3 regions of the Cupriavidus oxalaticus genome follow, and region 3 is predicted to be linked to each of the others. Evidence: predicted binding sites of a transcription regulator. Region 3 holds the regulator's gene; each other region holds the start of a gene.
The links. Region 3 encodes LexA, which represses DNA repair genes until DNA is damaged. Its sites were predicted from a motif close to ACTGTATNNNNATACAGT; they were not measured.
Positions count from the first base shown of each region.

Region 1: a site for LexA is predicted at 5,266-5,283, ahead of JTE92_RS13515 (ATP-dependent helicase). Genes of this name have one in related genera too.
Region 2: a site for LexA is predicted at 8,253-8,270, ahead of recA (recombinase RecA). Genes of this name have one in related genera too.

Region 1 covers NZ_CP069812.1:254,370-264,666, reverse strand. The annotation lists gene zwf (glucose-6-phosphate dehydrogenase) at 1-665, opposite strand, end outside; gene nagA (N-acetylglucosamine-6-phosphate deacetylase) at 738-1,871, opposite strand; gene JTE92_RS13540 (hypothetical protein) at 2,253-2,423, opposite strand; gene JTE92_RS13535 (LysE family transporter) at 2,496-3,137, opposite strand; gene JTE92_RS13530 (hypothetical protein) at 3,241-3,849, opposite strand; gene JTE92_RS13525 (SoxW family protein) at 3,990-4,505, shown strand; gene JTE92_RS13520 (TlpA disulfide reductase family protein) at 4,625-5,158, shown strand; gene JTE92_RS13515 (ATP-dependent helicase) at 5,335-7,446, shown strand; gene JTE92_RS13510 (class I SAM-dependent rRNA methyltransferase) at 7,465-8,661, opposite strand; gene JTE92_RS13505 (HP0495 family protein) at 8,882-9,190, opposite strand; gene JTE92_RS13500 (D-alanyl-D-alanine carboxypeptidase family protein) at 9,240-10,297, opposite strand, start outside.
Region 2 covers NZ_CP069812.1:522,067-532,363, forward strand. The annotation lists gene JTE92_RS14755 (hydroxyacid dehydrogenase) at 1-237, shown strand, start outside; gene JTE92_RS14760 (Ldh family oxidoreductase) at 234-1,271, shown strand; gene JTE92_RS14765 (Bug family tripartite tricarboxylate transporter substrate binding protein) at 1,349-2,380, shown strand; gene JTE92_RS14770 (GntR family transcriptional regulator) at 2,502-3,242, shown strand; tRNA gene JTE92_RS14775 (tRNA-Met) at 3,353-3,429, opposite strand; gene JTE92_RS14780 (MFS transporter) at 3,571-5,268, opposite strand; gene JTE92_RS14785 (DUF4212 domain-containing protein) at 5,522-5,851, opposite strand; gene JTE92_RS14790 (sensor histidine kinase) at 5,848-7,401, opposite strand; gene JTE92_RS14795 (response regulator transcription factor) at 7,496-8,185, opposite strand; gene recA (recombinase RecA) at 8,426-9,481, shown strand; gene recX (recombination regulator RecX) at 9,577-10,044, shown strand; gene JTE92_RS14810 (DUF2889 domain-containing protein) at 10,261-10,297, shown strand, end outside.
Region 3 covers NZ_CP069812.1:2,275,433-2,285,729, forward strand. The annotation lists gene rplI (50S ribosomal protein L9) at 100-552, opposite strand; gene rpsR (30S ribosomal protein S18) at 584-862, opposite strand; gene priB (primosomal replication protein N) at 866-1,165, opposite strand; gene rpsF (30S ribosomal protein S6) at 1,243-1,617, opposite strand; gene JTE92_RS22925 (asparaginase) at 1,730-2,722, opposite strand; gene lexA (transcriptional repressor LexA) at 3,005-3,661, shown strand; gene JTE92_RS22935 (hypothetical protein) at 3,775-3,945, shown strand; gene JTE92_RS22940 (hypothetical protein) at 3,982-4,332, opposite strand; tRNA gene JTE92_RS22945 (tRNA-His) at 4,435-4,510, opposite strand; gene JTE92_RS22950 (hypothetical protein) at 4,612-4,890, opposite strand; gene dusA (tRNA dihydrouridine(20/20a) synthase DusA) at 5,685-6,662, opposite strand; gene JTE92_RS22960 (NADPH-dependent FMN reductase) at 6,932-7,495, opposite strand; gene JTE92_RS22965 (enoyl-CoA hydratase/isomerase family protein) at 7,656-8,744, opposite strand; gene JTE92_RS22970 (methyl-accepting chemotaxis protein) at 8,840-10,297, opposite strand, start outside.

The DNA.
Region 1 (10,297 bases), 1.9 Mb from region 3:
GCCACCGTGATCTGCACGCTGCGCACGAACGGCGTGCGCCACAGCGGCTCGAAGATCGAGTTGCCGAAGCGCAGCGCCATCAGGTTCTGCACCGTTTCCTTGCCGAGGTAATGGTCGATGCGGTAGGTGCGGTCTTCGCTGAAGTGGCGGCGGACCACTTCGCCGATGGAAATCGCCGAGGCCAGGTCGACCCCCAGCGGCTTCTCCAGCACCAGGCGCGTGTCGCCGGCGATCAGCCCGTGGCCGGCGAGGTTGTCGCAGGTCGCGGCGAACAGCCCCGGCGGCATCGCCATGTAGAAAATGCGCAGCGCGTCGTTGCGCAGCTGCGCCGCCAGCGCGGGATAGTCGCCAGGCTGCGACGCATCCAGCCGCACGTAGTCGAGGCGCTGCAGGAAGGCCTGCCACTTGGCCGGATCGAGATAGCGCGCATCGACAAAGCCCTGCGCGCTCTCGTCGGCGAAGCGGGCGAAAGCCTCGGCATTCCACGGATGGCGGCCCACGCCGATGATGCGGGTGCCGTCGGGCAGGTTGCCGTCGCGATGGCACATGTACAGCGAAGGCAGCAGCTTGCGCGCCGACAGGTCGCCGGCGCCGCCGAAGATGACGAGGTCCAGCGGCCGCGGGTCGGCGCTGCCGAAGGACGAGGCGGAACGGGTGGATTGCATGGCGGGCTCCTTGCATGCCGGGACATCGGCGGAATGTCGGAATGGCGGAATAGGAAATGGTTCAGCGATGGTTCAGCGCGTCTCGGTCACCTTGCGCAAGTATTGAGCATGATCGACACAGCATTCGCCTTCGACATACACGCTGCGCACCGACAGCGCGCGGTCCAGCACGACGACGTCGGCCCAGCAGCCGGCGGCGAGCGCGCCGCGATCGGTCAGGCCCAGGTACTGCGCCGGATACAGCGAAACGCGCCGCGCGGCATCCGCCAGGTCGAGCCCGATCGCCACGAAATTGCGCAGCGCCTGGTCCATCGTCAGCGCGCTGCCGGCCAGCGTGCCATCGGCCAGCCGCACGCTGCCGTCCGACTTGTAGACGGTCTGGCTGCCGAGGTGGTAGACGCCGTCCGGCATGCCCGCCGCGGCGGTGGCATCGGTCACCGCATACAGCCGCGGGATCGCGCGCAAGGCCGCGCGGATGGCGCCGGGATGCACATGCAGCAGGTCCGGGATCAGCTCGGCGAATTCAGCATGCGCCAGCGCCGCCGCGACCATGCCCGGCGCGCGGTGCTGCAGCGGCGTCATGGCGTTGAACAGGTGGGTAAAGCCGGACGCGCCGGCTTCGAGCGCCGCGACCCCGTCCTCGTACGTGCCCAGCGTATGGCCCAACTGCACGCGCACGCCGCGTGCAGCCAGCGTGCGGATGATGTCGAGGTGGCCAGGCAGCTCGGGCGCCAGCGTGACCACGCGGATCGGCGCCGCGTCCAGGTACTGCTCCAGCTGACCCGGCGTGGCGATTGCCGGCGCGTCGGGCTGCGCGCCAAGCTTGCCGGGATTGATATACGGCCCCTCCAGGTGCACCCCGAGCATGCGCGCCGCGCCGGGCGGCCGCGCGCGGCTGGCGCGCCCCAGCCCCTGCAGTGCCGGCAGCAGCACCTCCGGCGGCGCGGTCATGGTGCTGCCCAGCAGGCTGGTGGTGCCGAAGCGCGCATGCGCGCGCAGGATCGCCGGTACCGCCGCCTCGCCGTCCATGAAGTCCTTGCCGCCGCCGCCGTGGTTGAGCAGGTCGACAAACCCGGGCAGCACGTACGGGGCATCGTTGCCGTCCGGCGTGGCGGGCACGCCGTCGATGCGCTCGATGCGCCCGTCCGGGCCGGCGTGGATCTCGCCGAAGACCCAGCCGGCCGGCGTCAGGATGTTTCCTTTCATGGCAGTCCTCTCCACATCACCGGCGAACCGAAGCGGCCGCGCCGCACAGCGACGTGCGCTTCGACAGGTCATACTTTGCGCCGAGTGTGACAAGCGTGCATGGTCTTCGAGCGCCGCCGCGCCACGCCGCAGGAGCCGTGGCGCGGCAATTGCAGGAGGGGGATGACATCGTCAGGCGGGCCCGGCTGCCTCGAACGGATCGGCAAGCCGTTGCTGCGCGCCATCATCGCCGGCCAAGAACTGGCCGCGCGCCCGGATATCGCCGCGGGCGAGCCGCCGCTGCACTGCATATCGAGCGCACCGGCTGCACGCCGGCGGCCAGCCGGTCGAGCTGACCGGCGGGTACTGCCTGAATGGCCTCTGCGAACTGAAGCAGCCGCGTCAGCGGCAAGGCGCGGCAACGGGCGGTTCGACCGGCGGCGGGACCGGATCTTCCTCCGGCGGCAGCGGCAAGTCAGGCGGCACGCCGGGCGGCGACGGTTCTTCCACCGGGGGCACGGTATGGCGCGGCATCACGCGCGCGCCGGCGCGGGGGTTCGGCAAATCGGGCATACGGGGGATCTCCGTGGCCGGGGGCACCCCCTCATTGAAGCAAACCCGGCGCGCACGCGCCAGTATTGCGGCTCAGGCGTGCTGCCGGCGCACGAAAAACAGCGCCGCGCCCACCGCCATCAGCACGCTGCCGAAGAAGCGGTTCTGCCAGCGCACCGCGCGGGCGTTGCGGAACAGGCCCTGCATGCGCGAGGCCAGCAGCGCATAGCCATGCATCACCACCAGGTCGACGCAGCACATGGTCAGCGCCAGGATCGCCAGTTGCGGCGCGAGCGGGTGGTTGGGGTCGATGAACTGCGGCAACACCGCGACCATGAAGATGATGCCCTTGGGGTTGGTCACATTGGTCAGCAGCCCGGTGGCGAAGCGGCGGCGTGGGCTCATCACGGCCACGCGTGCGGGACCCTCGCTGGCGCCTTCGCTGCTTTGCACCTTCGCGCGCCACTGCTGCAAGCCCAGGTAAATCAGATACAGCGCGCCCACGGTCTTCACCACCATGAAGGCCTGCTCCGAGGCCAGCAGCAGCGCGCCCAGCCCGCCGCCGGCCACCAGCAGCACGATTACCAACCCGGTCTGCAGGCCAAAGATCGTGGTGGTGGTCTTGCGCAGGCCATACGACAGGCCGTGGCTCATCGACAGCACCGCCCCCGATCCCGGCGACACCGCGATCACCCAGCACGCGGCGAAATAAGCCAGCCACACTTCCCAACGCATTTCGATTCTCCTTTGACGACAACTGCCGCCGCCGCACCGACGCGGCCATGGCACTAACCCTGTTTTCCTGCGGCGCCCTTCGGGACCTCGGGACTTCGGGACCTCAGAACGGATGGAAGCCGCCGAGGAACTGCTCCACCTGCTCGGCCTGGCGCTGGTCGCGCGCGGCGTCGCCCGACTCCAGCACCACCGCCTGGTAGGCACGCGCGCCCACCGCCACCAGCCGCGCGGTCAGCCGCCGCGGCGACTGGTCCTGCGGCGACACGCCGCTGGCCTGCACTTCCACGCCGGCGAGCGGCCGCCCCGGCCTGTCGGCGGTCGTGATCGTGACCGGGCGCGTACGCGGCGGCTCGCCCGACGCCGTGCCCAGATTGGCCAGCAGGCCCGCCTGCATCGCCGCCAGCGCCTCGCGCCGCAGCGCTTCATCGTCGGCGGGCAGCGTGACCACGCCCACGGCGAACAGCGTGTCGTCGACGCGCGCCGCCTCCATCGTCATCGGCAGCTTGCGGCCGGCGATGGTGACATCGCGGGCGGCGCTGCTGGGCTTGCCGGGATAGAGCGCGGCGTAGCCCCCCTCCCCGGACTGGATCGTGCGCCAGTCATAGCGGGGTGAACAGGCGCAGAGGGCCAGCGCCAGGCATGCGGCGGCGCGGCGCAACATGGGATTGCGGGCCAAAGTGGCGAGGCTCGACGGGGGCGAAAAAGGACGCATGGGCAAGCGTGTGGGAGACAGCGCGCGCAGGCCATGCAGCGGCTCTGGCGGCCGCCGTCGCCTGCTGGCGGAAACCGGTATTATCGCGGAAGCGGCGCCCCGGTGCATGGTGCGCCGCCTGACAGTTTTTTGCCGACCGCATGCCTGCTCCCGCCCTGCCTCGCCCCACCGTCACAGTACCAGCCCGGACCGCCCTGTTCCGCCTGGCCGCCTGCGCGCTGCTGGCAACGGCCGCCGGCACGGCGCTGGCCGCGGGCACGGCGCACCTGCCTGCCGCCACCGACCTGGCCGCGCACGGCGCGGAGGCCGCGCGGCGCGGCGAGCCGCTGGTAGTGCTGGTGTCGATGCCCGGATGCGGCTATTGCGACGCGGTGCGCCGCAATTACCTCGGCCCGCAGGCTGCCGCCGGCGAGATCGCGGTGCGCGAACTGGACCTGACCGCCGCCACGCCGCTGCGCGATGCCGACGGCAGCGTGACCACCGCGCGCGATTGGGCGCGGGCGCACCAAGTGCGGGTGGCGCCAACGGTACTGTTCCTCGATCGCCAGGGCCGCGCCGCCGCCAGCCCGCTACGCGGCATGCAGCCCGATTTCTACGGCGCCTACCTGGAGCAGGCGCTGGACCAGGCACGCGCCGCCATCGCCACCCGGCGCTGAAGCGCGCGCCAACCCCGGCATTGCGACAGATTGCCGCAGCCAAACCCCGCGCAACGCCAAGGCGCCAGCGGCATTAGAATGTATCGTTGCCCGAAGAGAATTCGCTTTCCCCGCCTTCCATGACCACTTCCGCTTCCGCCAAGCCCTCCCGCAAGCCCTGGCCCATCGTCGCCGCCGTCGTCGTGCTGGCGCTGCTGGGCTGGTTCGGCTACCGCGCGCTGGCGCCGGCCAATGCCGCACCGGCTGCCACGTTCACGCTGCTGTCGGGGGAAAAGCTCAGCACCGCCGACCTGAAGGGCAAGGTCTACCTGGTCAATTTCTGGGCCACCAGCTGCGCCACCTGCATCAAGGAAATGCCCGACATGGTCAAGACCTACGAGCAGTTCAAGGGCAAGGGGCTGGAGTTCGTGGCCGTGGCGATGAACTATGACCCGCCGATGTACGTGATGAACTACGCCAAGACGCGCGGGCTGCCGTTCAAGGTCGCGATGGATTCGGACGGCTCCGCTGCCAAGGCCTTCGGCAATGTGCAGCTGACGCCGACCACCTTCGTGGTCGACAAGGACGGCCGCATCCTCAAGCGCTATGTGGGCGAGCCGGAGTGGGATGCGCTGCACAAGCTGCTGGACGGGGCGCTGGCAAAGTCCGCGTAACGCTGTCGCCCGCAACATCCAGCAAAAGGTGCTCATCGAGCACCTTTTTTGTTGGTTCGTGCCCGATCCCGTGCGAAGCGGCTTGCACGGCGGGCTTGCACTGCGAGGCTGTATGGATATACAGTTGGCGCCAGCTTTTTGCCCTGCCCGCTTTTTCCCCTGCCTCCTGCCTGCCTGTGTCACTGGACCTTGCCCCCGCCGCGGATCCCGAATCCGCCCTTGCCCCCGATGCGGCCGACCCGGGTCCCGCCTACCTGTCCAGACTCAACCCGGAGCAGCGCGCCGCGGTCGAGCACGGCAGCGACGGGCCGCTGCTGATCATCGCCGGCGCGGGCTCGGGCAAGACCAACACGCTGGCGCACCGGGTCGCGCACCTGGTGCTGGGCGGCGCCGATCCACGCCGCATCCTGCTGCTGACCTTCTCGCGCCGCGCCGCCGCCGAGATGGGCCGGCGCGTCGAGCGCATCGTCGACCAGGCGCTGGGCACGCAGACCGGCGCGGGCCGCGCCGCGCTGCAATGGTCGGGCACCTTCCACGCCATCGGCGCGCGCCTGCTGCGCGAGTACGCCGAGACGCTGGGCCTGGCGCCCGCCTTCACCATCAGCGACCGCGGCGATGCGGCCGACCTGATGCACGTGGTGCGCCACGACCTGGGCTTGTCCGAGACCGCCAGCCGCTTTCCCAAGAAAGAGACCTGCCTGTCGATCTACTCGCGCGTGGTCAACACGCAGGCGCCGCTGGAGGACGTGCTCAAGCAGCAGTTCCCGCGCTACGCCATGTGGGCCGATGCGCTGCGCACGCTGTTTGCCGGCTATGTCGAGGCCAAGCAGAAGCAGCACGTGCTCGATTACGACGACCTGCTGCTGTACTGGGCGCAGGCCATGGCCGAGCCGGCCATCGCGCAGGACATCGGGGCGCGCTTCGACCATGTCCTGGTCGACGAATACCAGGACACCAACGCGCTGCAGGCGTCGATCCTGCTGGCCATGCGGCCCGACGGCCGCGGCCTGACCGTGGTCGGCGACGATGCGCAGTCGATCTACGCGTTCCGCGGCGCGACCGTGCGCAATATCCTCGATTTTCCGCAGCAGTTCACGCCGCCCGCGCAGCAGGTGACGCTGTCGCAGAACTACCGTTCGACGCAGCCGATCCTGCAGGCCGCCAACGCCGTGATCGGACTGGCGGCCGAGCGCTATACCAAGGATCTCTGGTCCGAGCGGCTGTCGGCGGAGAAACCCGGCATCATCGTCGTCAACGACGAGGCCGACCAGGCGCGCTACGTGGTCGAGCAGGTGCTGGCGCGGCGCGAGGCCGGCCTGGCGCTGATGGCGCAGGCGGTGCTGTTCCGTGCCGCCGACCACAGCGCGCAGGTGGAAATCGAGCTGGCGCGCCGCAATATCCCGTTCGTAAAGTTCGGCGGGCTCAAGTTCCTGGAATCGACCCACGTGAAGGACGTGCTGGCCGTGGTGCGCTGGCTGGAAAACCCGCGCGACCGCATGGCGGGCTTCCGCACGCTGCAGCTGCTGCCGGGCATCGGCCCCAAGACCGCGGCGCGCGTGCTCGATGCGCTGGCGCTGGCCACCGAGCCGCTGTTCTCGCTGCAGGAATTCGAGCCGCCGCCGGCCGCCGCGCCCGCCTGGGCCGACCTGCTGACGCTGGCGCGCGCGCTGATGGCGCCGGCCTCGCCGTGGCCGTCGGAGTTCGAGCAGGTGCTGGCCTGGTACACGCCGCACCTCGAACGCCTGCACGATGACGCCGCCGCGCGCCAGGCCGACCTGCAGCAGCTGGAGCGCATCGCCGCCACCTATGGCGCGCGCGAGCGCTTCCTGACCGAGCTGACGCTGGATCCGCCCAGTGCATCGAGCGATGAATCCGGCGTGCCCTCGCGCGACGAGGACTACCTGATCCTGTCGACCATCCACTCGGCCAAGGGGCAGGAGTGGAAGGCGGTGTATGTGCTCAATGCCGTCGATGGCTGCATGCCTAGCGACCTGGCGACGGGCACGACCGAAGAGATCGAGGAAGAGCGGCGGCTGCTGTATGTGGCGATGACGCGGGCGAAGGACCATCTGGACGTCATCGTGCCGCAGCGGTTCTATGTGCACCAGCAGGTGGGTTTCGGCGACCGGCATGTGTATGCGTCGCGCACGCGGTTCATCCCGAATCGCGTGATGCCGAATTTCTACAGCCGGGCATGGCCGCCGCCGCCGATGCCGGGCGAAGGGAAGGCCAAGCCGGCGCTGGCGCCGGTGGACCTGGCCAGCCGGATGCGCAATATGTGGCGCTGAGTCGCGCCACGCGCGAACTTACGCCACCTTCTCCAGCAGCAATCCCTTCAGGTACTCCCCTTCCGGAAACGCCGCCAGCATCGGGTGATCGGTGCCGGCCGAGAGCCTGCGCAGGATGCGCGCATCCGCCCGCGCATCGGTCACCGCGCCCGCCACGATCTTCTGGAACAGCTCCATGCTGATCGCGCCCGAGCACGAGTACGTGAACAGCAACCCGCCGGGCCGCAGCAGCTGCGTGCCGACCAGGTTGATCTCCTTGTACGCACGCGCGGCACGATCGATATGCTGCGCCGACGGCGCGAACTTGGGCGGGTCCAGCACGATCAGGTCGAACTGGCGCCCCTGGGCGCGGAATTCGCGCAGCGTCTTGAACACGTCGGCGTCGAGCCAGGCCGCGCGCTCCGGATCGAAGCCGTTGAGCGTCACGTTGCCCGCGGCGATCTTCAGCGCCTCGCCCGACGAATCGATCGACGTCACCGCCTTCGCCCCGCCGCGCAGCGCGGCCAGCGAGAAACCGCCGGTATAGCAGAAGCAGTTCAGCACCTCGCGCCCTTCGGCCAGGTCGCCCACCAGCTTGCGGTTGTCGCGCTGGTCGACGTAGAAGCCGGTCTTGTGGCCATTGCGCACGTCGACGTAATAACGCACGCCATGCTCGGTCACCGACAGCGCCGGATCGGGCTCCGCGCCGGCCAGCACGCCGGTCACCAGTTCCAGCCCTTCGCGCTGGCGCACGGCGGCGTCGGAGCGTTCATAGACGTTGGGGCAGCCGGTCTCCTTGACCAGCGCCTGCACGATCGCGGTCTTCCAGTGCTCCACGCCCGCCGCATTGAACTGGCACACCAGCTGGCCCGTTTCCCCACTGCCGTAGTAGTCGACGATCAGCCCCGGCAGCCGGTCCGATTCGCCGAAGATCAGGCGCACGGCGTCGCTGTCCTTCACCCACTGGCGCCGGTACGCGATGGCCGCGGCCACGCGGCGCTTGAACAGCGCGTGGTCGACCGGCTCGTTCTCGTCGAAGGTCCACACACGCGCGCGGATCTGCGATTCGGGGCTGTAGGCAGCCTTGGCCAGGAAGCGGCCGTCGGCGGCGCGCACGGTCACGGTCGAGCCCGGCTCGCAGCGGCCTTCGGTGGTGGCGATGCCGGTCGCGTAGATCCACGGATGGCGGCGCAGCAGGGGTTTTTCCTTGCCGGGTTTCAGGGTGATGGTGTTCATGTTGGTATGGGGAAGAAGCTATGCCGCGCCCGACGCGCTTCATACGTTGCGGGAGCGGCTCCCCTCTCCCGCGAGCGGGAGAGGGGTTGGGGGTGAGGGCGGGAGTGTCGAACGAAGTGACGGGCGTCGGTATGCCAGCGCCTGCCCTCACCCCCGGCCCCTCTCCCGCTAGCGGGAGAGGGGAGCAAACAAAGCGGGAGCGCTAGTCATGCAAGATGCCTTACAGCACCACCTTCACCATCGGATGCGAAGTCAGCGCCCGATACAAATCATCCAGCTGCTCGCGGCTGGTCACCCACACCGTCACGGTCAGGCCCAGGTAGTTGCCCTTGCTCGAAGGCCGCATCTCCATCTTGCCCGCATGGAAGTCCGGATCGAACTCCTGCACCAGCGTGACGATGGCCTCGGCAAAGCCGTCCTGCATCGAGCCCATCACCTTGATCGGGAAATGGCTCGGGTATTCGATCAGCGACTGCTCCGGCGGGATATCGCCGGGCTTGTTGCCGCTGCTCTGGTTGTCGGAAGTCATGTCGTTTTCTCCGGCGCGGCCCGGCAAATCTCCAGGCCGCGCGTGCCAATCACTTGCGCTTGAACCACAGGCGGATGGTGTCCCACAGGCGGCCGAAGAAGCCGGCCTCGGGCACTTCTTCCAGTGCCACCACGGGGAACTCGGCCACCTTGGTGGCGCCGTCCATCAGCTTGACCATGCCCACCTGCTGGCCCGCCGCGATCGGGGCGATCATCAGTTCCTGGCGCTCCAGCACCGGCTTCAGGCGGCCGCCGGTGCCCTTGGGCACGGTGACGAAGGTCTCGTGCTGCACGCCGATCTTGACCGTGCCGCTCTTGCCCTTGTAGATCTCCGGCGTGGCCAGCACCTGGCCCTTGTCGTACAGGCGCAGCGTGTCGAAGAACTGGAAGCCGTAGTTGAGGATCTTCAGGCTTTCCTGCGTGCGCACCTGTTCGGTGGTGGTGCCGATCACGATCGAGATCAGGCGGCGCTGGCCGTTGGGCACATTGGCAAGCGGGCGCTGGGCCGACGAGATCAGGCAATAGCCGGCGGACTTGGTGTGGCCGGTCTTGACGCCGTCCACGGTCGGGTCGATGTACAGCAGGCGGTTGCGGTTGGGCTGCCTGATCTTGTTATAGGTGAACTCCTTCTGCGAGTACATGCTGTAGTACTCGGGGAAGTCCTTGATCAGGTGCGTGGTCAGCGTCGCCAGGTCCACCGCGGTGGTGTAGTGGTTCGGGTCGGGAATGCCGTCGGTATTGGTGAAGTGGGTGTTCTTCATGCCCATGCGCTGGGCCTCGCGGTTCATCATCGCGACGAAGCCCTCTTCCGAGCCGCCCACGGCCTCGGCCAGCGCCAGCGCGGCGTCGTTGCCCGACTGCACGATCAGGCCCAGCAGCAGGTCCTGCACGCTGACCGGCTTGTTGGGCTCGATGAACATGCGCGACTCGTCGCTTTTGACCTTGAGCACCAGGTTGGTCGGCACCACGGTCTGTTCCAGCGTCAGGCGCTTTTCCTTGAGTGCCTCGAACGCCAGGTAGGCGGTCATCAGCTTGGTCAGCGAGGCCGGCTCGATGCGCTGGTCGGCGTTCTGCGAGGCCAGTGCCTGGCCGCTGGTCGCGTCATACA
Region 2 (10,297 bases), 1.8 Mb from region 3:
GCGCGCGGCGGCGTGGTCGACGAGGCCGCGCTGGCGCAGGCACTGCGCGACGGGCATCTCGGCGGCGCCGCGCTCGACGTCTTCGAGCGCGAGCCTTTGCCTGCAGGCAGCGTGCTGGCTGACGTGCCCAACCTGATCCTGACCCCGCATATCGGCGGCGTGACGCAGGAGGCCAATGCGCGGGTCTCGATGATGATCGCGCAACAGGTACGGCAGACGCTGGAGGACATGACATGAGCCGGGTGCCAATGACGCAGTTGGAGCGGATTGCCAACGCCGCCCTGCGGCGCGCGGGCGCGAGCCAGCTGCAGGCCGACGCAACGGCCGCGGCGCTGGTGCGCGCCGATGCGGCGGGGCTGGCCTCGCATGGCGTATCGCGGATACCCATGTATGTGGCGCACCTGCGCGCGGACCGTGTCGACGGCCGCGCCATGCCCACGGTGCGCGCCGCGCGCGCCAGTGCCGCGCTGGTCGATGCGGGCTGCGGCTTCGCCTTCCCGGCCTGCGACCTGGCCATTGCCGAGGCAATGGGCCGGGCCTACGAAACCGGTGTCGGTGTCGCGGCGGTCACCAACAGCCATCACTTCGGCGCGGCCGCGCTGCCGCTCGATCCGGTGGCGCGCGCGGGCATGGTGGGCATCGCCATGGGCAACTCGCCCGCAGCGATGCCTGCCTGGGGAGGGCGGCGCCCGCTGTTCGGCACCAATCCCATTGCCGCGGTGTTTCCGCGCCGGGGCCATGCGCCGGTCGTGATCGACCTGTCGCTGTCCGAGGTCGCGCGCGGCAAGATCATGGTGGCCGCGAAGCAGGGCAAGCCGATCCCGCTGGGCTGGGCCCTGGACGAAGCCGGCCAGCCGACCACCGATGCGCAGGCCGCGCTGCGCGGCTCGATGCTGCCCGCGGGCGGCGTCAAGGGCGCGATGCTGGCGCTGATGGTCGAGCTGCTGGTGACCTCGCTGGCCGGCGCCAGCTTTGGCGCCGAAGCGGATTCCTTTTTCACCGAAGCCGGCAACCGGCCGCGTATCGGCCAGCTCTTCATGGTGCTGGACCCGGGCGCGTTCGCGGGCTCCGACGCCTATGCCGGACGTGTCGAAGCCCTGTTGCAGGCGATGCTGGATGACGCGGGCACGCGCCTGCCCGGTGCGCGGCGCGATGCCGCGCAGGCCGATGCGCAGGCCCATGGCATAGAGATCCCCGATGCCCTGCTCAGGGAGCTGCGCGAACTTGCGGAAGAACTTGCGGAAGAAGCGGTACAGGAGGGCAAGGCCTAGCAGTTTTCGATTCGATTCCCACCACGAAAGCGGACCCGACACAGAACGGGCCAGCGACCACAAAACGGAGACACACCATGGTTCGAGGTTTGATTCGCACCGCGCTCAGGTACGGAGCCGGCGCGCTTGTCGCGTTGTCCGCAGTATCCACGCTCACCGGACTGGCCTCGGCGCCGGCCGCCGCACAGGGCACGGCGCAGGCGTCGGTGCCCGCCCACGACTATCCAGGCAAGCCGATCCGCTATGTGGTCCCGTTCGCGGCCGGGGGCCTGACGGACATCATGGCGCGCCTGGTCGGGCACCAGCTCGCGGAGGAGTGGAAGCGGCCCGTGGTGGTCGACAACAAGCCCGGCGGCAACGCGAACATCGGCGCCGACCAGGTCGCGAAGGCACCCGCCGACGGCTATACCTGGCTCGCGGTCACGCTGACCCATGCCTCCAATGTCACGCTGTTCCCCAGGCTGCCGTTCAGCATGCAGAAAGACCTGGTGCCGGTGGCGCGCATCGCCTCGTCGCCGATGCTGGTGGTGGTGCCGGCCAGTTCGCCGGTCAGGTCGATGAAGGACCTGGCCGCGGCGGCGCAGAAGGGCAAGCTCAATGCCGGCTCCAGTGGCAACGGCACGCCGCCGCACCTGACGCTGGCCCTGTTCGAGAGCCTGACCGGCGCCAGCCTGACCCATGTGCCGTACAAGGGCGGGGCGCCGTCGATGACCGACCTGATCGGCGGCCAGATCGACGTGGTGTTCTCCAATTTCCCGGAGTCGCTGGCCTATGTGAAGGGCGGCAAGCTGCGCGCGCTGGCGGTGACCACGCGCGAGCGGCATCCGCTGCTGCCCGACGTGCCGACCGTGGCCGAGGCCGGCTTCCCCGACCTGATCGTCGAGAACTGGACGGGCCTGATGATGCCGGCCGCCACGCCGAAGCCGATCGTCGACAAGGTCGCCGCGTCGGTGGCGCGCATGCTCCAGGCCGACGCGGTGCGCGAGCGCATCGTGGCGGCCGGGTTCAGCCCGGCGCCGCAGACCAGCGGCCCCTTCGCCGAATACTTCAACGGCGAGGTGACGCGGTGGGCGCGGTTGATCGAAGAGAAGCACATCCGCGCCGAGTAGTCGAACAGCACCGGGTGGCGGTGCCAGGCACAAGAGGGCCTCCGGTATGATCTGGCTTATCCAGATGAATCGGCCCGCGCACCCGGCAAGGCGGCGCGGGCCAGCGAACAGGGATTTCAACGTGGGTGCCAGATTTGATGCCGCCAGCGCGATCGGCGGCGTCCTGTACAAGGACGTCAAGCAGGCCATTCTTTCCGCCCTGGCGGAGGGGGAGTGGAAGCCGGGAGAAGCCATTCCGTCCGAGCGCAAGCTGATCGAACGCTTCGGCGTGTCGATCGGCACGTTGCGCAAGGCGATCGACGAACTGGTGGCCGAAGGCATCATGATCCGGCACCAGGGACGCGGCACATTCGTCGCCACGCACCGGCAGGAGGATCACTTCTTCCGCTTCTTCCGTATCGTGCGCCAGGACGGCCATCGCGAATACCCGACCGTACGCCTGGCCAGGTTCCGGCGCGCGAAGGCCGACAAGGACGAGGCGGCCGCGCTGGGGCTGGCCGTTGGCGAGCCCGTGTTTCGCTTCGCCAATGTGCTGTCGCTGGAAGGCACCCCGATGATGATCGATGCCATCACCGTGCCGGAAGCGCGCTTCAAGGGCCTGACGGAGAAGCAGCTGCGCGAGCGGCCCAATACGCTCTACAACTTCTACCAGGATGTCTTCGGCATCAATATCATCCGCACCGAAGAGCGGTTGCGCTCGGCACTGGCGGACGAAGACGACCACGAGCTGCTGGGTGTGCCGGTGGGCAGCCCGTTGCTGAAGATCCTGCGCGTGGCCTCGTCCTACCACGACGAACGGATCGAGTACCGGGTGTCGCGGCTGGATACGAGCCGGCATGAGTTTCTGTTGACGCAGCCGTAGGGCGTGACGCTTCCGGCATCGAGAGGAGAGGTGCCGGAAGCGTGCCTGGCAGTCCAACGTCCAAAGCAAAAAGCCGCGTTCTCTTGCGAGAACGCGGCTTTTCAAATAGATGGTGGCGAATCAGGGACTCGAACCCCGGACCTGCGGATTATGATTCCGTCGCTCTAACCGACTGAGCTAATTCGCCAACGAAGACTGAGATTATACAGGGGCTTCCGGCACTGTCAACACCCTCGTGCGAAGATTTTTTCGGGGCACCGGTGCCCACGAAAAAACGGCAGGCCGGGTTGGCCTGCCGTTGTGGTCACGGTTACGTCCCGCCGACCGTTCAGTCGTGGGCGTAGATATCCACGTCCTTGGTTTCCCGCACGAACAGCGCACCGATCACGAAGGTGAGGGCCGCGATGATGATCGGGTACCACAGGCCATAGTAGATATTGCCGTTCTGGGCCACCAGCGCGAACGAGATGGTGGGCAGCAGGCCGCCGAACCAGCCGTTGCCGATATGGTAGGGCAGCGACATCGAGGTATAGCGGATGCGGGTCGGGAACAGCTCCACCAGCATGGCGGCGATCGGGCCATACACCATGGTGACGTAGATCACCAGGATGACCAGGATCACCAGCACCATGATCGTGTTCATCTGCGCCGGGTCGGCCTTGGCCGGATAGCCGGCAGCGGACATGGCACCGCTCACCTCCTTCTTGAACGCCGCGATCTGGGCCTTGCTGGCGTCGTCGAAGCTGTGGCCGTTGGCAAGCCTGGCGTCGAGGGACTTGATCTCCTTGTCGCCGATCCTGACCGTAGCCAGCGTGCCGGCCGGGGCTTCCACCACCTCGTAGCTGGCCGAGGACTGGGCCAGGGTGCGCTTGGCGATATCGCACGAGCTGCGGAAGTCGATCTCGCGGGCGATCGGGCTGCCCTGGAACGAGCACTGCTTCGGATCCGCGGTCACCACGATCTGGGCGCTCTGCTGGGCGCGCTCCAGCGCCGGGTTGGCGTAGTGGGTCAGCGCCTTGAACAGCGGGAAGTAGGTCAGCACGGCCAGCGCGCAGCCCGCCATGATGATCCACTTGCGGCCGATCTTGTCCGACAGCGCGCCGAAGAAGATGAAGAACGGCGTGCCGATCACCAGGGCACCGGCAATCAGCAGGTTGGCCGTCTTGGCATCGACCTTGAGCACCTGGGTCAGGAAGAACAGCGCGTAGAACTGGCCGGTATACCAGACCACGGCCTGGCCGGCGGTCAGGCCGAGCAGGGCCAGGATCACGATCTTCAGGTTGCGCCACTGGGCGAAGGATTCGGTTAGCGGGGCCTTGGAGGTCTTGCCTTCGGCCTTCATGCGCTGGAACGCCGGCGATTCATTCATCGACAGGCGGATGTACACCGAGACGCCGAGCAGCAGGATCGACAGCAGGAACGGAATGCGCCAGCCCCAGACTTCGAAGTTCGGGCCGGTCAGCTCGCGGCACAGCAGGATCACGATCAGCGACAGGAACAGGCCCAGCGTGGCCGTGGTCTGGATCCACGAGGTGTAGGAACCGCGCTTGCCGTGCGGCGCGTGCTCGGCCACGTAGGTGGCGGCACCGCCGTACTCGCCGCCGAGCGCCAGGCCCTGCAGCATGCGCAGCGCGATCAGGATGATCGGGGCAGCCCAGCCGATGGTGGCATAGCCCGGCAGCAGGCCGACGATGAACGTCGACACGCCCATGATCAGGATCGTTACCAGGAAGGTGTACTTGCGTCCGATCATGTCGCCCAGGCGGCCGAACACCAGCGCGCCGAACGGCCGCACGATAAAGCCGGCGGCAAAAGCGAGCAGCGCGAAGATGAAGGCCGAGGTCGGATCCAGCCCGGCGAAGAACTGCTTGGCGATGATCGCCGCCAGCGAGCCGTACAGGTAAAAGTCGTACCACTCGAACACCGTGCCGAGCGAAGAGGCAAGAATCACCTTGCGCTCCTCGCGTGTCATCGGTGTGTTTTGGGTACCCCCTCCGGGTACCGCAACGTTTTGCACGTTTGCCATTCTTGTCTCCTCCGTCTGGATGGGATCTCGGGCGAGGCGCGGCAACATCGCGGAAAACGGCCCGTGCCGCTGGCCGGGAGCCTGAGTTGCAGAGGATTGTGGGAGGCGAAACTTACTGCGTTCTGACAGATTTCGGCGCGCAAGTGCCAAAAATGTCGGGGTATACGCTAGCCGTTTTCAGGGCTGCGCATGGTGCGGTGCAGCCAGCTTCAGCGCCTGCATGGCATTGCGGAGCGGCTCCGCCGGCATATCGCTATGCAGCATCGGAGCCAGGCCCGCGCAAGGCACCCTGCGAAGGCAGGGGGGCGGGCGCGTCAGCCTTGTCGTGTGCTTCGTCGGCGCGGTTCATGCGCCAGGCGTACAGGGCGGCCATCAGCACGTAGACCACCAGCGCCCCCTGGGCACCCACCCAGAACGAGAACGGCCAGCCGAAGAAGTCAAAGCGCAGTTCGCGCGCAAACCAGGCCACCACGAAGGTAACCACGAACCAGACTGCCAGCAGCCCGGCGATCCAGCGCAGGTTGCGATGCCAGGCCCGGCGCTGACGGGCTTCGGCGAGGTCAGGGGCGGGCACGTCGCTCATGAGGTGGGAGTTTCGGTGGGGCGGCGCAGGGTCACGCGGAAATGCGCGCCGGCCAGGCGCGGCGATTGCTGATAGACGTGGTCGGAAATCTGCACGTCGCCGCCGTGTTGCTGCACGATCTCGCGCACGATGGCCAGGCCCAGCCCGCTGCCTTCGGTATTGGTGCCGAGCACGCGGTAGAAGCGCTCCATCACGCGTTCGCGGTCGGCCGGCGCAATGCCCGGGCCGGTGTCTTCCACGTCGAGGTAGGCAAACGGCTCGAAGGCATCGGCGCTGACGCGCACCGTCGCGTGCCCGCCGCGCGGCGTGTAGCGGATGGCATTGTCGAGCAGGTTGTTGAGCATCTCCGTCAGCATCAGCCGGTTGCCCAGCACCGTCACCGGGTGGTCGTCGGCTTCCAGCCCCAGGTCGATGTCGCGCGCCCAGGCTTGCGGCAGCCAGTCCTTGACCACCTCGCGCGCCAGCGCACCCAGGTCAAGCTCGCCCATGCCGCCGGCGCCGGCCAGGTTTTCCATGCGCGCCAGCGACAGCAGCTGCGTGACTAGGTGCGCGGTGCGCTCGGAGCTGCCCGCGATCTGCGCCAGCGAGCGCCGCAGTTCTTCCGGCGACTGCTCGCGCTGCGCCAGCTCGGCCTGCATGCGCAGCCCCGCCAGCGGGGTCTTCATCTGGTGCGCGGCATCGGCGATAAAGCGTTTCTGCGTCTGCACCGACTGGTCCAGCCGCGCCAGCAGGTCGTTGAACGATCCCACCAGCGGCGTGATCTCCTGCGGCGCGGCGCGTTCGTCGATGGGACTGGTGTCGCCGGGGTTGCGCGCGCGGATGCGCTGCTGGATCGCGGTCAGCGGCGCCAGTCCGCGCGAGAGCCCGAACCACACCAGCACCACCGCCAGCGGCAGGATCACGAACTGGGGCAGGATCACGCCCTTGATGATCTCGTTGGCCAGGCGCGCGCGCTTGTCGAGTGTTTCGGCCACCTGCACCAGTACCGGCTGGTTGCCGCTGACATTGCGCAGGTCGATGTAGGTATAGGCCACGCGCACGTCGTTGCCGGCGACGCGGTCGTCGCGCAGCGACACCAGGCCGGCGTGGCCCTGGTCTTCTTCCGACGGCAGCGGCAGGTCGTGGTCGCCGGCGATGTACTCGCCGCGCTTGCCGACCACCTGGTAATAGATATTGTCGGTCTCGTCCGCGCGCAGGATCTCGCGCGCCGACAGGGGCAATTGCAGCGTGACGCGGCCGTTGACCTCGCGCAGCTGCTGCGACAGCACGATGGCACTGGCTTCCAGCGCCCGGTCGAACGGGCCATTGGCGATCGACTTGGCGACCAGGTACGTTACCGCGATGCTCATCGGCCACAGCAGCAGCAGCGGCGCCAGCATCCAGTCGAGGATCTCGCCGAACAGCGAGCGCGGCGCGGGCGTGGCGGTGCTTTCCTCCAGGTGCGGCAGTGCGTCGGCCAGTTCCTGGTCGGCGGCGTCCGGCGGCGTGGCAGGGGAGGGCGGCGGCACGGCGCGGTGCGCGCGCCGCCAGGGCAGTTGCAGCAGGCTCATCTCGACGGTGGTCGCTCGGTTGCGGTCGTGCTCGCCTGCAAGGGTGAGGCTAAGGTGCGGGCCGCGTCAATGGGGCCACATAAACCGGGCCACGTCAGTGCTGCGCCGCCACGGCCGGCTGGAATTTTTCCAGGCAGTAGCCCAGGCCGCGGACCGTGGCGATGCGGATGCCGCCCACCTCGATCTTCTTGCGCAGGCGGTGCACGTAGACTTCGATCGCGTTGTTGCTGACTTCCTCGCCCCACTCGCACAGGTGGTCGACCAGCTGTTCCTTGGACACCAGCCGGCCGCAGCGCGTCAGCAGGATCTCCAGCAGTCCGATCTCGCGCGCCGACAGGTCCAGCATCTGCTCGTTCAGGTAGGCGATGCGGCCGACCTGGTCGAAGGCCAGCGGCCCGTGCCGCATCAGCGTGGCGCCGCCGCCGGCGCCGCGGCGCACCAGCGCGCGCACGCGGGCTTCCAGCTCGGACAGCGCGAAGGGCTTGGCCATGTAGTCGTCGGCGCCCAGGTCCAGGCCCTTGACGCGTTCGTCGACGCTGTCGGCCGCGGTCAGGATCAGCACCGGCAGCATCGCGCCGCGGGCGCGCAGGCGCTTGAGCACCTCCAGGCCGGACATGCGCGGCAGTCCCAGGTCCAGGATCAGCAGGTCGAAGGCCTGGGTAGAGAGGGCCGAGTCGGCGCCCAGCCCGTCGGCAACGTGGTCGACGGCATAACCCGAGTGACGTAGCGAGCGCGTCAGGCCATCGGCCAGCGTGTCGTCATCTTCGGCGATCAGAATACGCATGGTTGTCTCCACCTGGCCGGCATAGCCGGGCGCCTTGAGAATGGGCGCGATGGGGCTTGCCAAGCATACTGTTTTTTTATACAGTACCCGCACATTCCGCTGGGGCCGCCCGGGGATGCTTCCTGAGTGATGCTTCCTGATTGGCGGCCGCGCAGACAGCCGGGCCGGCGCTGGAGCCGGCAAAAGCCGGTGCCGCGCCACATGCGGCCTATTTATACACCATTTGATTCAAGGACGACCATGGACGACAAGAAGGCAGGTGCCGGCGTGAGCGCCGAGAAGCAGAAGGCGCTTGCCGCCGCGCTCTCCCAGATCGAGAAGCAGTTCGGCAAGGGCTCGATCATGCGCCTGGGCGACGGCGAGGTCGAAAAGGACATCCAGGTGGTCTCCACCGGTTCGCTCGGCCTGGACATCGCGCTTGGCGTCGGCGGCCTGCCGCGCGGCCGCGTGGTCGAGATCTATGGTCCGGAATCGTCGGGCAAGACCACGCTGACGCTGCAAGTCGTGGCCGAGATGCAGAAGCTGGGCGGCACCTGCGCCTTTATCGACGCCGAGCACGCGCTCGACGTCAGCTACGCCGGCAAGCTGGGCGTAAACGTCGGCGACCTGCTGATCTCGCAGCCGGACACCGGCGAGCAGGCACTGGAAATCACCGATGCGCTGGTGCGTTCGGGCTCCATCGACCTGATCGTGATCGACTCGGTGGCGGCGCTGGTGCCCAAGGCTGAAATCGAAGGCGAAATGGGCGACTCGCTGCCCGGCCTGCAGGCCCGCCTGATGAGCCAGGCGCTGCGCAAGCTGACCGGCACCATCAAGCGCACCAACTGCCTGGTGATCTTCATCAACCAGATCCGCATGAAGATCGGCGTGATGTTCGGCTCGCCGGAAACCACCACCGGCGGCAACGCGCTGAAGTTCTACGCCTCGGTGCGCCTGGATATCCGCCGCATCGGCTCGATCAAGAAGGGCGACGACGTCATCGGCAACGAGACCAAGGTCAAGGTGGTCAAGAACAAGGTCTCGCCGCCGTTCCGCGAAGCCTTCTTCGACATCCTGTACGGCCAGGGCATCTCCCGCCAGGGCGAGATCATCGACCTGGGCGTGGATGCCAAGATCGTCGAGAAGGCGGGCGCGTGGTACAGCTACAACGGCGACAAGATCGGCCAGGGCAAGGACAACGCGCGCGAGTACCTGCGCGAGAACCCGGACATCGCCGAAGAGATCGAGAACAAGGTGCGTGTGGCGCTGGGCGTGGCGCCGACCAACGTCGTGCCGGCCGAAGCGCTGGAAGGCTGAGCGCCAGCCAGCCACCGGAGCAGCCGGAGGGGCCGGGGCATCGCCGATGCGCCGGCCTTTTTGTTTAGGCCCACGGTGGAAACTTCACGATTTCAATGGCCACCCGTCCCCCCCTGTCCCTGAAAGCCCGCGCCGTCGGCTACCTGTCGCGCCGCGAGCACAGCCGGGCCGAACTGGCGCGCAAGCTCGCGCCCCATGCCGAATCGCCGGAGCAGCTCGAGCAGCTGCTCGATGCGCTCGAGCGCGAGAACTGGCTGTCCAACCAGCGCTTTGCCGACAGCCTGGTCCATCGCCGCGGCGCCCGCTATGGCGCGGCCAGGGTGATGCAGGAAGCCAAGACCCACAAGCTGGGCAGCGAACAGCTGGGCGAACTGCAGGAAAGACTGCGCGCCACCGAGACCGAGCGCGCCCGCGAGGTCTGGCGCAAGCGTTTCGGCGTGCCGCCGGAGACGCCGGAGGCGCGTGCCAGGCAGATCCGCTTCATGGTGGCGCGGGGGTTTTCACGCGCGGTGGTCAGCAAGATCATCCAGGGCGCCGACGAAGCGTACGGCGACGACGCCTGAGCGTAGGCGTGCGGTATCGTCCGCATTTTTCGGCACATTGCCTGCACTGGCATCAGGGTGCTTAGCGCGCGGTCGGCGCGCGGTCGCCCGACAATGCGGCGCGACAGTCGCCGCACAAGGATGTTCCCGGGCAAACCAGCGCGGCATGTTAAACTCCACGGGTTATTCGGTGCTCCGGCGCCGCCGTTCCCAAGCCCCCAGTATTCCAGCCTGGCCATGCCTCTGTCCCAGCCCGTCAACCGCTCCCTGCGCC
Region 3 (10,297 bases):
CGCAAGCGGGACAACAAAAAAGGCAGGAGCCAGGGCTCCTGCCTTTTCTGCTTGCAGTGCTTCACGCGGCGCCGCGGCGCGGCACCGCTGCAACAGGTTTTAGACCTGCTCGCCCAGCACCGACACAGTCACGTCGACCACGACGTCGGTGTGCAGCGCGACGCTGATCGGGTGGTCGCCCACCATCTTCAGCGGGCCGTTCGGCAGGCGAACCTGAGCCTTCTCGACCTTGAAGCCCTGGCCTTCCAGTGCCACGGCGACGTCGGCGTTGGTGACCGAGCCGAACAGACGGCCGTCCACACCCGACTTCTGGCTGATCTGGACGGTCAGGCCGTTCAGCTTCTCGCCTTCGGCTTGCGCGGCGGCCAGCTTCTCGGCAGCGGCCTTTTCCAGCTCGGCGCGCTTGACTTCGAACTCGCCGATCGCGGTTTGCGTGGCGCGGCGCGCCTTTTTCGACGGGATCAGGAAGTTACGTGCGTAACCGTCCTTCACCTTGACGATGTCACCCAGGTTGCCCAGGTTGATGACTTTTTCCAGCAGAATGACTTGCATCGTATTTTCTCCGTTACGGACCTAGGGCCTATCAGTTCTTGTGCAGGTCGGTGTACGGCATCAGCGCGAGGAAACGCGCGCGCTTGATGGCCGTATCCAGCTGACGCTGATAGTGGGCCTTGGTACCGGTCAGGCGGGCCGGCGTGATCTTGCCGTTGTCGCCGATGAAGTCCTTCAGGGTGTCCAGATCCTTGTAGTCGATCTGTTCCACGCCAGCCACGGTGAAGCGGCAGAAGCGCTTGCGCTTGAACAGCGGGTTCTGTTGCTGGAAGCGCTTCTTGTTCTTGTTGTCACGTTTGACGAATGCCATGATTCAATCCTTTACGAATGCTTTACATCCGGTGATGTGAAAGACGAGAGCCTTGCTGTTGCGGTGCTTGCGGGCGAGGAATCCTTCGCAGTCGAGCAGCGTGCCGAGCGGGAGCCGCTCAAGCCGCTGGCCAACCGGCCCGATCCCCATCGCTGCGATGGCAAACTCGACCTGCCGCGGCGTTTCCGCCTCGACCGCCTCGCCGCTGTACTGCAGGATGCAGTTCACGACGGGCACCCCGGCCGGGGTATAGCGCAGGGCGTCGCGTTCCGCCAACGTGGCGGCAAGCCGAAGCTGGTTCAACGCGGGGCCTCTTGCTGTTTGCCATCGGTGCCGCCCTGGCCGACGCTGTCAGCCGTGGCTCGCACCGCAGTCCGCACTCAGGCGGGCTGGCCTTCGGTGGTCGTTTGCGCAGCCTTGCGGGCTTCTTCGCGCTGCACTTCCTTCATCATCGGCGAAGGAGCGGTCTCGGCCTTCTTGGTCTGCACGATCAGGTGGCGCAGGACGGCGTCGTTGAACTTGAACGCGTGTTCCAGTTCAGCCAGGGTGTCCTTGCCGCATTCGATGTTCAGGCAAACGTAGTGAGCCTTGGCCAGCTTCTGGATCATGTAGGCCATCTGGCGACGGCCCCAGTCTTCCACGCGGTGAACGTTGCCGTTCTGCGAGGTCACGAGCTGCTTGTAGCGCTCGATCATGGCCGGCACTTGTTCGCTCTGGTCCGGGTGGACGATGAAGACGATTTCGTAATGACGCATTGACGCTCCTTTTGGGATTAGCCACCCGGGCGTCACGAGTCCGGTGTGGCAAGGTTGAATAGCCGTAAATTATAGCCCGGCGCCGGTCCGCCGTGCAAGCAGCAAGCCTGCCTCAGGCTTGGGCAAACGCTGCCTGCAGGCGCAAGGGGTCCCGCGCCAGCGCAGGATCCGCCGCAAGCGCCAGTGCCAGCAGCACCCTCGCCTTGTATGGGTTCAGGTCCGCGGCAGAGACAAAAACGCCATCGGACGGGCTGGGGTGCGCCGGAATCGCCACATGGCCTGCCCCGGTGCGTGAACTGCGCACCACTGCCACGCCGGCGATGGCGGCATCCACCAGGGCTTCCGCCAGGACTTCATGTATCGAACCATTGCCGGCCGCGGCCACCACCAGGCCCGCCACGCCGGCCTGCACCAGCGCGTCGACGGCGATCCGGCCCGGTTGCGCGTAGCTTGCGACGATCTCAACCACCGGCCATGCGCGTGGCATCGGCCCGATCGCCCATGCCTGCCGGGGCGTGCGGGCGAAGCGCACGTAGTCATCCTGCACCATCCCGAGCGGCCCGCATTGGGACACGAAGGCATCCACCGCCGACGTATGCGCCTTGGCGACATCGCGCGCCGCGTGGATCTGCTGGTTCAGCACCACCAGCACGCCCTTACCGCACGCATCCGGATGCGCCGCCACCCGGACCGCGTCGAGCAGGTTGAGCGGGCCGTCGGCGGATAGCGAGGTGGACGGTCGCATCGCTGCCGTCATCACCACCGGAACCGGACACGCCTGCGTCAGGTGCAGCGCCATCGCGGTCTCTTCCAGCGTGTCGGTGCCGTGCGTGATCACGATGCCCGCCACATCCGCCTGCGCAGACCAGTGTTCGACGCGCGCCGCCAGCGCGGCCCACAGCGCGAAGGTCATGTCCTTGCTGTCGACCTGCGCCACCTGCTCGGCTTCGATCCGCGCCACCGACTTCAGCGCCGGCACCGCCGCCAGCAACGACGAGACGGGCACGGTGGCCGCCTGGTAGTGTGCGCTGCTGGCGGGGTTGCCCGAAGCGCCGGCAATGGTGCCGCCGGTAGCCAATACAACGATGCGAGGCAATTGGTTCATGGGTGCTGGGGGGCAGGAAACAGGAAGGTAACGCATGCGCAGGGCGCATCGAATCGCGATTGTAATGGCGGACCTCCGCCTGCATGGCGTGCGCCGAGGCCTATCGGTCACCGCGCGCCGCCAAAAATTCTGCTTGCGCTGACGCCGATACTGTATAAAATCACAGCATACTGTTTAAACATACAGTGCCCGGCCCGCCGGATGCAGGATTTGCGGACAGCCCCGTTCGTGGGCAACCCGCTCCCACCCCTGCCCAGCGCGCCCGCACGGAACGGCGATCCCATGGCGACCCTGACACCCCGGCAGCAGCAGATTTTCGATCTGATCCGCAGTACGATCCGCCGTACCGGCTTCCCGCCCACGCGCGCCGAAATTGCTGCCGAATTCGGCTTTTCCTCGCCAAATGCCGCGGAAGAACACCTGCGGGCGCTGGCCCGCAAGGGCGTGATCGAGCTGACGCCGGGCGCCTCGCGCGGCATCCGCCTGAAGGTTTCGCGCAGCGATTCGGAAATGCCGGACCAGTTCTCGCTGCCTGTCCCTGGCGTATTGCAGCTGACGCTGCCGCTGGTGGGGCGCGTTGCCGCCGGCAGCCCCATCCTTGCCGCCGAGCATATCGACCGCCAGTACCAGGTCGATGCCTCGGTCTTCGATGAACGCCCCGACTATCTGCTGCGCGTACGCGGCCTGAGCATGCGCGACGCCGGCATTCTCGACGGCGACCTGCTCGCCGTGCGCCGCGCCAGCGAAGCGCCCAACGGCAAGATCGTGGTGGCACGGCTCGGCGACGATGTCACAGTCAAGCGCCTGCAGCGCCGCGGCGGTCATATCGAGCTGATCGCGGAAAACCCGGACTTCGCCAACATCATCGTTGAACCCGGGCGCGAAGAGTTTTCGCTGGAAGGCATCGCGGTCGGCCTGATCCGATCCTCCGGCTTCTAGCCGGGCACGGCAGGCCTTGCGCCTGCACGGACCCACACGCTCCATTGCTTTGCAGACGCCGCCCGGCTTGCCGGGTGTTGACCCCGCTTTTGCCTGAAAAAAGAGGTGCAACCATGCCGCAAACCCACGACGTCGCCGCCCGCCGCCCGGTCAAGCCGGTACCCTTCCGCCAGTGCAAGGGCGTACGCGTTTATCAGGGCGCGCAGCGCCGGACCATGGTAGGCAGCATGGCCGCTATCTGCAGGATGCTTGAACTGGAAACCACGAACAAGCTGGCCGTTTGAAGCGGCGCCACTTTCTGACCTGCGCCCTGCCCTGAATCAGCTACGCGCGCACGCCTTGGTTTCCGTTTCCAGTTCTTCCGGCGTCATCTGCGGGAACCATGTATTGGTCTTGCGGAGTTCGACGGCCGTGCCATCAGGCCTGGCCGTCAGCGAAATCAGGTAGGCATAGGCAAACTCGCCGCTGCCGTTTGGCTGCCCGATCCGGATTTCCGTCTGGTTCCGTGCCGGCAGGTTGACGACCGTCGCCTCATCGCCGAGATTGTTGCGCAGGCATTTGGCAACGTCAGCCATTTTTGCCGGCGTGAACAAGCGCATCGGGGGACGCGCACGAATGTCTTTTTCCGACGTGCCAGTGGCACACCCGGCCATCATCGCGGCCACTGCCACGCCAGCGCCCACTACCGCTGCTCGAAGGAACATATGAACCCTTTGGAATCAGATCCAGAAAGCAAAACAGCGCCCGTAAAGGCGCTGTTTTGCTTGGCAACTTGGGGTGGCTGATGGGACTCGAACCCACGACGACAGGAATCACAATCCTGGACTCTACCAACTGAGCTACAGCCACCGTAGAGGTCATCAGCGAAGCGCTGATCGACGAAAACCAAGATTATACAAACACTTTTCCGAGATGGCTAGTATTCCGCACAAATTTTTTCGGGGCCTGCATCACGCCTTGCGCGGCTGCCACTTGGCCTCCAGCAACACTGCCTGCTTGATGGCGGCAATGGTCTCCGCCTCGGTGTCGAAGTGGCCCAGCAGCCGCCGTGACTTGCCGTTGAGGACGGCCTCCTGCAGCGCCCTGCCCGACGCTTCCGAGGTGCCGTGGTGCCAGCAGTAGCGCGCCGTCCATTTGCCATCCTGTAGTGGTTCAGCGACCCAGACCAGCCTGAAGTCCTCAAACACCTCGCCGAATGACTCTTCGTTGTTTGCGTTCGCTTTGTCCACGCTTGCTGCCGTCCATTCGCCTGTGGCGATGCGAAGAATCGTAGCACGCAGGCCAGGTTGCCAGAGATGGGGGCGGTACGCGGGCGCGACAGAGGTTCGCCGGAACCTGGCGCATTGGCCGTGGCCCAACCATCTTCTGGAAGATTGCAAGGAAGGAGCATGCGAACAATGCTTGGACGCCTGGCGGGAGTCTTGTCGCTGCTGGGAATGGTCGCGGCCCTGGCGGGCTGTGCGGGCGGCGGAGCCGATGGACGGGAGTCGGGGATTACGGCCTACGGAACGCTGGACGTCGGCATCAGCCATACTTCGCGATAGATTTCGCGCACCAGGCGTGACCGATGGAACTCTTTTCCATGCCGTGCGGTCAAATCGGCTCGAATGGTGCGATCGCAACAGGGCAAAAAAAGAGTCCGCAGCGCGGACTCTTAACTTTAGCGATCTCAAATGCCCTGAAGGCCGTTGCAATGTAACTGTCATCCGGGAATTACACCATTCGGGTAAACGAAAAGCGCCGGACGCGCCGACGAAAAAAAAGCCCGCCGAAGCGGGCTGAATAATCAGTTGAAGAAAGCCCTGTATTCGAGGGCAGGCACAGTGTAAAAAAGTGCCCTGCCCCGGCGAATTAGGGGAATCCCTTTGAAACCCTTTACGGACGCCGGTTTCCAGTCGATCCGACATGGCAAGTGTCGCACCCGCTACCCTCGGGAACCGATGCATAGATTGGCGATTCGGTGTTAGAGCAAGGACTCAAGCGCCCATAGCGGGACGATGCCCAGCGTTCAGCGCGAATCGTGCTATGCCGCCAGCGGCTCTGACGCCAGGGGACGCAGGTGTGTACGCGCCTCGGCAAACAGTGCATCCACATCGGCGCGAGTGCGCGCGGCATGCATGCGTTTTGCATCGGACAGCACGCGGCGCCAGCCTCGTCCTCCCGCAACGCCGCGGTACAGCCCCAGCATATGTCGAGTGACTGCGCCCATATACCCGCCGCGTTCGACCATGTCGCCGATATAACCCTGCATCGCTAGCTCTACATCCAGCCGCGATCGCACTGTTGCCTCGGCGTCGCCATAGAAGCGCACGTCCATTTCAGCCAGTACATAGGGCTGGTGATATGCCTCGCGGCCAATCATCACGCCGTCGACGTGCTGCAGATGCCGCGCCATCTCGTCATAGGTGACGATGCCGCCATTGATCAGGATCTCGAGCTGCGGAAATTCCTGTTTCAGCTGGTATGCCACTTCATAGCGCAGCGGTGGAATCTCGCGGTTTTCCTTTGGGCTCAGGCCTTTCAGGATGGCATTGCGCGCATGAACGATAAATGTGTCGCAGCCCGCCTCCGCGACCCTGCCGACAAAGTCCCGCACGAAATCGTAGTGCTCGATGGTATCGATGCCGATGCGATGCTTCACCGTCACCGGGATGCTGACCGCGTCGCGCATCGCCTTCACGCAATCGGCAACCAGCTCGGGCTCCGCCATCAGGCAGGCGCCGAAGGCACCGCGCTGCACGCGCTCGGACGGGCAGCCGCAATTCAGGTTGATCTCCTTGTAGCCCCATTGCTCGCCCAACTTCGCCGCCGCGGCCAGGTCTGCGGGTTCGCTGCCGCCCAGCTGCAGCGCGACAGGCTGCTCCGCCGCATCGAAATCCAGGTGGCGCGGCACGTCACCATGCAGCAGCGCGCCGGTGGTCACCATCTCGGTATACAGCCAGGTATGGCGACTGAGCTGGCGGTGGAAGGTGCGGCAATGACGGTCAGTCCAATCCATCATCGGCGCCACGGATACGCGGCGCGGACTAGCCGCGGCAGGTTTACCTTGAAAAATGGTCATGGGGAGCGGATCGGCGTGACCAATCCTCATGCTACTTGCAGATATCAACGGCGCCCGGGAAGGCGGTTCCCGTGCGCCGGGGGCGTCGCACACAATTCAGCCGCAGCAGTATCGCGGCTTTTCGGGAGGCGCATGAGTTTACCACCCCGGCAGATCTTTCGCCGGAGATGCTGCCCGCACGGCGAAAACCTCGACGCCCGCGCCCAGGCTTATCGCGTGGCTGCGGTCTTGTCGATCCACGTGGCGAACGCGGCCAGGAACTTGTCGAGAAAGCCCCGCGTGGATTCGTTCGCTATGCCGCCCTGCTCGTCGAACAGCTTGTCGACGCCGCCGATATAGGCTTCGGGCATTTGCAGCAGCGGGACATTGAGGAACACCATCGACTGACGCAGGTGGTGGTTGGCACCAAATCCGCCGATGGCACCCGGCGAGGCACTGATGATGGCGCCGGGCTTGCCGTCCCAGACGCTGCTGCCATAGGGGCGCGAGCCCACGTCGATGGCGTTCTTCATTGGCGCGGGGACGGAGCGGTTGTACTCAGGCGTGACGAACAGCACCGCATCGGCACGGCGCACGCGGTCGCGGAATGCAGCCCAGGGCTGGGGCGGCTTGTCGTCCAGGTCCTGGTTGTAGAGCTGCAGTTCGCCGATCTCGACGATCTCCAGCTTGAGTTGCGCCGGCGCCTGCGCGATCAGCGCCTTGGCCAGCTTGCGGTTATACGACTCCTTGCGCAGGCTTCCCACCAGTACAACGACATCACGAGGATTGCTCATCACGGCTCCTTTGTCTGTGTGGACACTTGAAGCGGACGGCGCGGGCGCCATGGCTGGCATGGCTGCCCGCGCCGGTCCAGCCACTACTCTACCCGAGTCGCGACTGGCCTGCCGTGAGGCGAGCGGCGCGCACGGCCGCCCGGCAGTGGCGACGGGCTGCTCAAGCGTCCTTGCCCAGCGCGGCGAGCGGATGGTCTTCCGCACGCCACGGGCTGTCGAAGAACGACTGGACTGTCTCGCGACCAACCTCATCCAGCCGGGCATGCTGCCAGCGCGGCTTGTGGTCCTTGTCGATCGCCAAAGCGCGGATGCCCTCGACGCCGTCGCCCTTGCGGAACACGTAGTACATCATGTCCAGTTCCATGCGCAGCTCATCCTCGAGCGACATGCCGCGCGCGCGGCGGATCTGCTCCAGCGACACACACAGCATCAGCGGCGAGCGGCTGCGCAGCATGGCAGCGGTCTGCGCAGCCCAGTCGCCCGGTGCATCGCTGACGGCCGCCAGGATATCCTGCGCGGTATTGCCGGCGAACAGCGCGTCGATCTGTGCGGACAGGCCCGCCAGCGTGCTTTGCGCAGGCTGGCAGTCAGCGCGGTGCGGCGCGGTGAAGCCTTCGATATGCGCAAGGACGGCATCGCCGCTGGCAAACTGCTGCGCGCGCAGCGAATCGACCAGCTCGGCCAGCCGGTTGCCCGGCAGCCAGGCATCGGCCAGGCCTGCGTACAGTGCATCGGCCGCGCTGATCGCGGTGCCGGTCAGCCCCAGGTATTCGCCGATATGGCCCGGCGTGCGTGCCAGGAACCAGCCACCGCCGACATCGGGGAACAGGCCGATATTGGTTTCGGGCATGGCCATCCGGGTGCGATCGGTGACCAGGCGCAGCCGGGCTCCTTGCGAAATGCCCATGCCGCCGCCCATCACCACGCCGTCCATCAGCGCGATATAAGGCTTGGCGTAGCGATGGATCAGGAAATTGAGCGCGTATTCCTCGACGAAGAACTGGTCGAGCAGCGGATCGCCTTCATGCGCCGCCTTGTGGAAGTAGCGGATATCGCCACCGGCGCAGAATGCCTTGCCGCCGGCACCGGCAACCACCACCGCCACCACCTCGGGCGCCGAAGCCCACGCCTGCAGCGCCTGGGTCATGGCGCGGATCATGTCCAGCGACAGCGCGTTGAGCGCCTGCGGACGATTCAGCGTCAGGTATCCGATGCCACCGTGGACTTCGGTCGTGACGAATTCAGTCATGTCTTACTCCTCCAATGCAACGGGTGATTCTACGCCAGCCGCGCCGGTGGACATATCCCGTGGGCAGCTTGCGGCGCATGCACCGCGGCAATCGTTCAGGCCAGCCTGAACGTCGCCACCAGCGCGGTCAGCCGCTGCGCCTGGTCTTCCAGCGAAGCGGCGGCGGCAGCGGCCTGCTCGACCAGCGCCGCGTTCTGCTGGGTCATGCTGTCCATCTGCGACACCGCCACGTTGACCTGCTCGATGCCGTGCGACTGTTCGTCCGAGGCCGCGCTGATATCGCCGATGATGCCGCTCACGCGCCGCACGGCGTCGACGATGTCCTGCATGGCGCGGCCGGCATCGTCGACCAGCCCCGCCCCTTCGCGCACGTTCGCCACCGAAGCGCCGATCAGCGTGCGGATTTCCTTAGACGCGCCGGCGCAGCGCTGGGCCAGGTCGCGCACATCGCCCGCCACCACCGCGAAGCCGCGGCCGTGCTCGCCGGCGCGCGCCGCTTCGACGGCAGCGTTGAGCGCCAGGATATTGGTCTGGAACGCGATCCTCTCGATCACGTCGATGATGTCCACGATCTTGCTCGAACTGCCGTCGATCGAGCGCATGGTATCGACCACGCGCGACACCGCCTCGCTGCCCCGCTCCGCCAGCGCACTGGCGTCCGTGGCCAGCGTGCGCGCCTCACGCGCGCTGTCGGCGTTCTGGCGCACGGTGCTGGTCAGCTCTTCCATGCTGGATGCGGTTTCTTCCAGCGATGCGGCCTGCTGCTCGGTGCGCTGCGACAGGTCGGCATTGCCGCTGGCGATCTGCTTGCTGGCCGAGGCAATCGCGTCGGCACCACCGCGCACTTCGCCCACCATCGCCACCAGGCTGTGTTGCATGCGGCCCAGCATGCCCAGCATGCGCGCGGTTTCGTTGCGCGCTGACTCATCTGCCTGCACCTCACCGCCGGACGCTGCCTGGGCACTCAGGTCCCCGCCGGCGATCCTGTCGAAGCGCGTGATCGCAACATCGAGGGGCTGCACGATCGAACCACGCAGGCGCCACGCCACCACGGTGCTGAACGCGAGACCGAGCACCAGTGCAATGACCGACATCGTGAACAGGTTGCGATAGCGGTGCTGCGACGCTTCGTAGACCTCCTTCGCGCTGGCCAGTTGCAGCTTGTTGAGTTCGGCATTGGCCGCGGTGAAGGCGATGTCGAGTTTGGGGATTTCCTCGAGCACGTACTTCATCACTGCATCACGATCGGCCGCGTGCAACGCGGCGATCATCGGCGCCACGCCTTGCTTGAACAGCGCATCGCGCCTCGCGGTGACATCATCGACCATCCTGTCTTCTTCAGCCGAGCGCGGCAGCGCAAGGTAGGCCTTCCATGCTTTCTCGGAATCGCGCGCAAAGCCCTCGGCGGTCGCGGCGCGGGCCTTGGCGTCGGCGGGATCCGTGACAAGGGTGGCCTGGTCGAGCAATACCCGCACCAGCAGCTGGTTCGAGCGCGCTTCGGCAAGATGCACCGCTGCCGACAATTGCTGCGAATAGATCTGGCGCGTGGCATC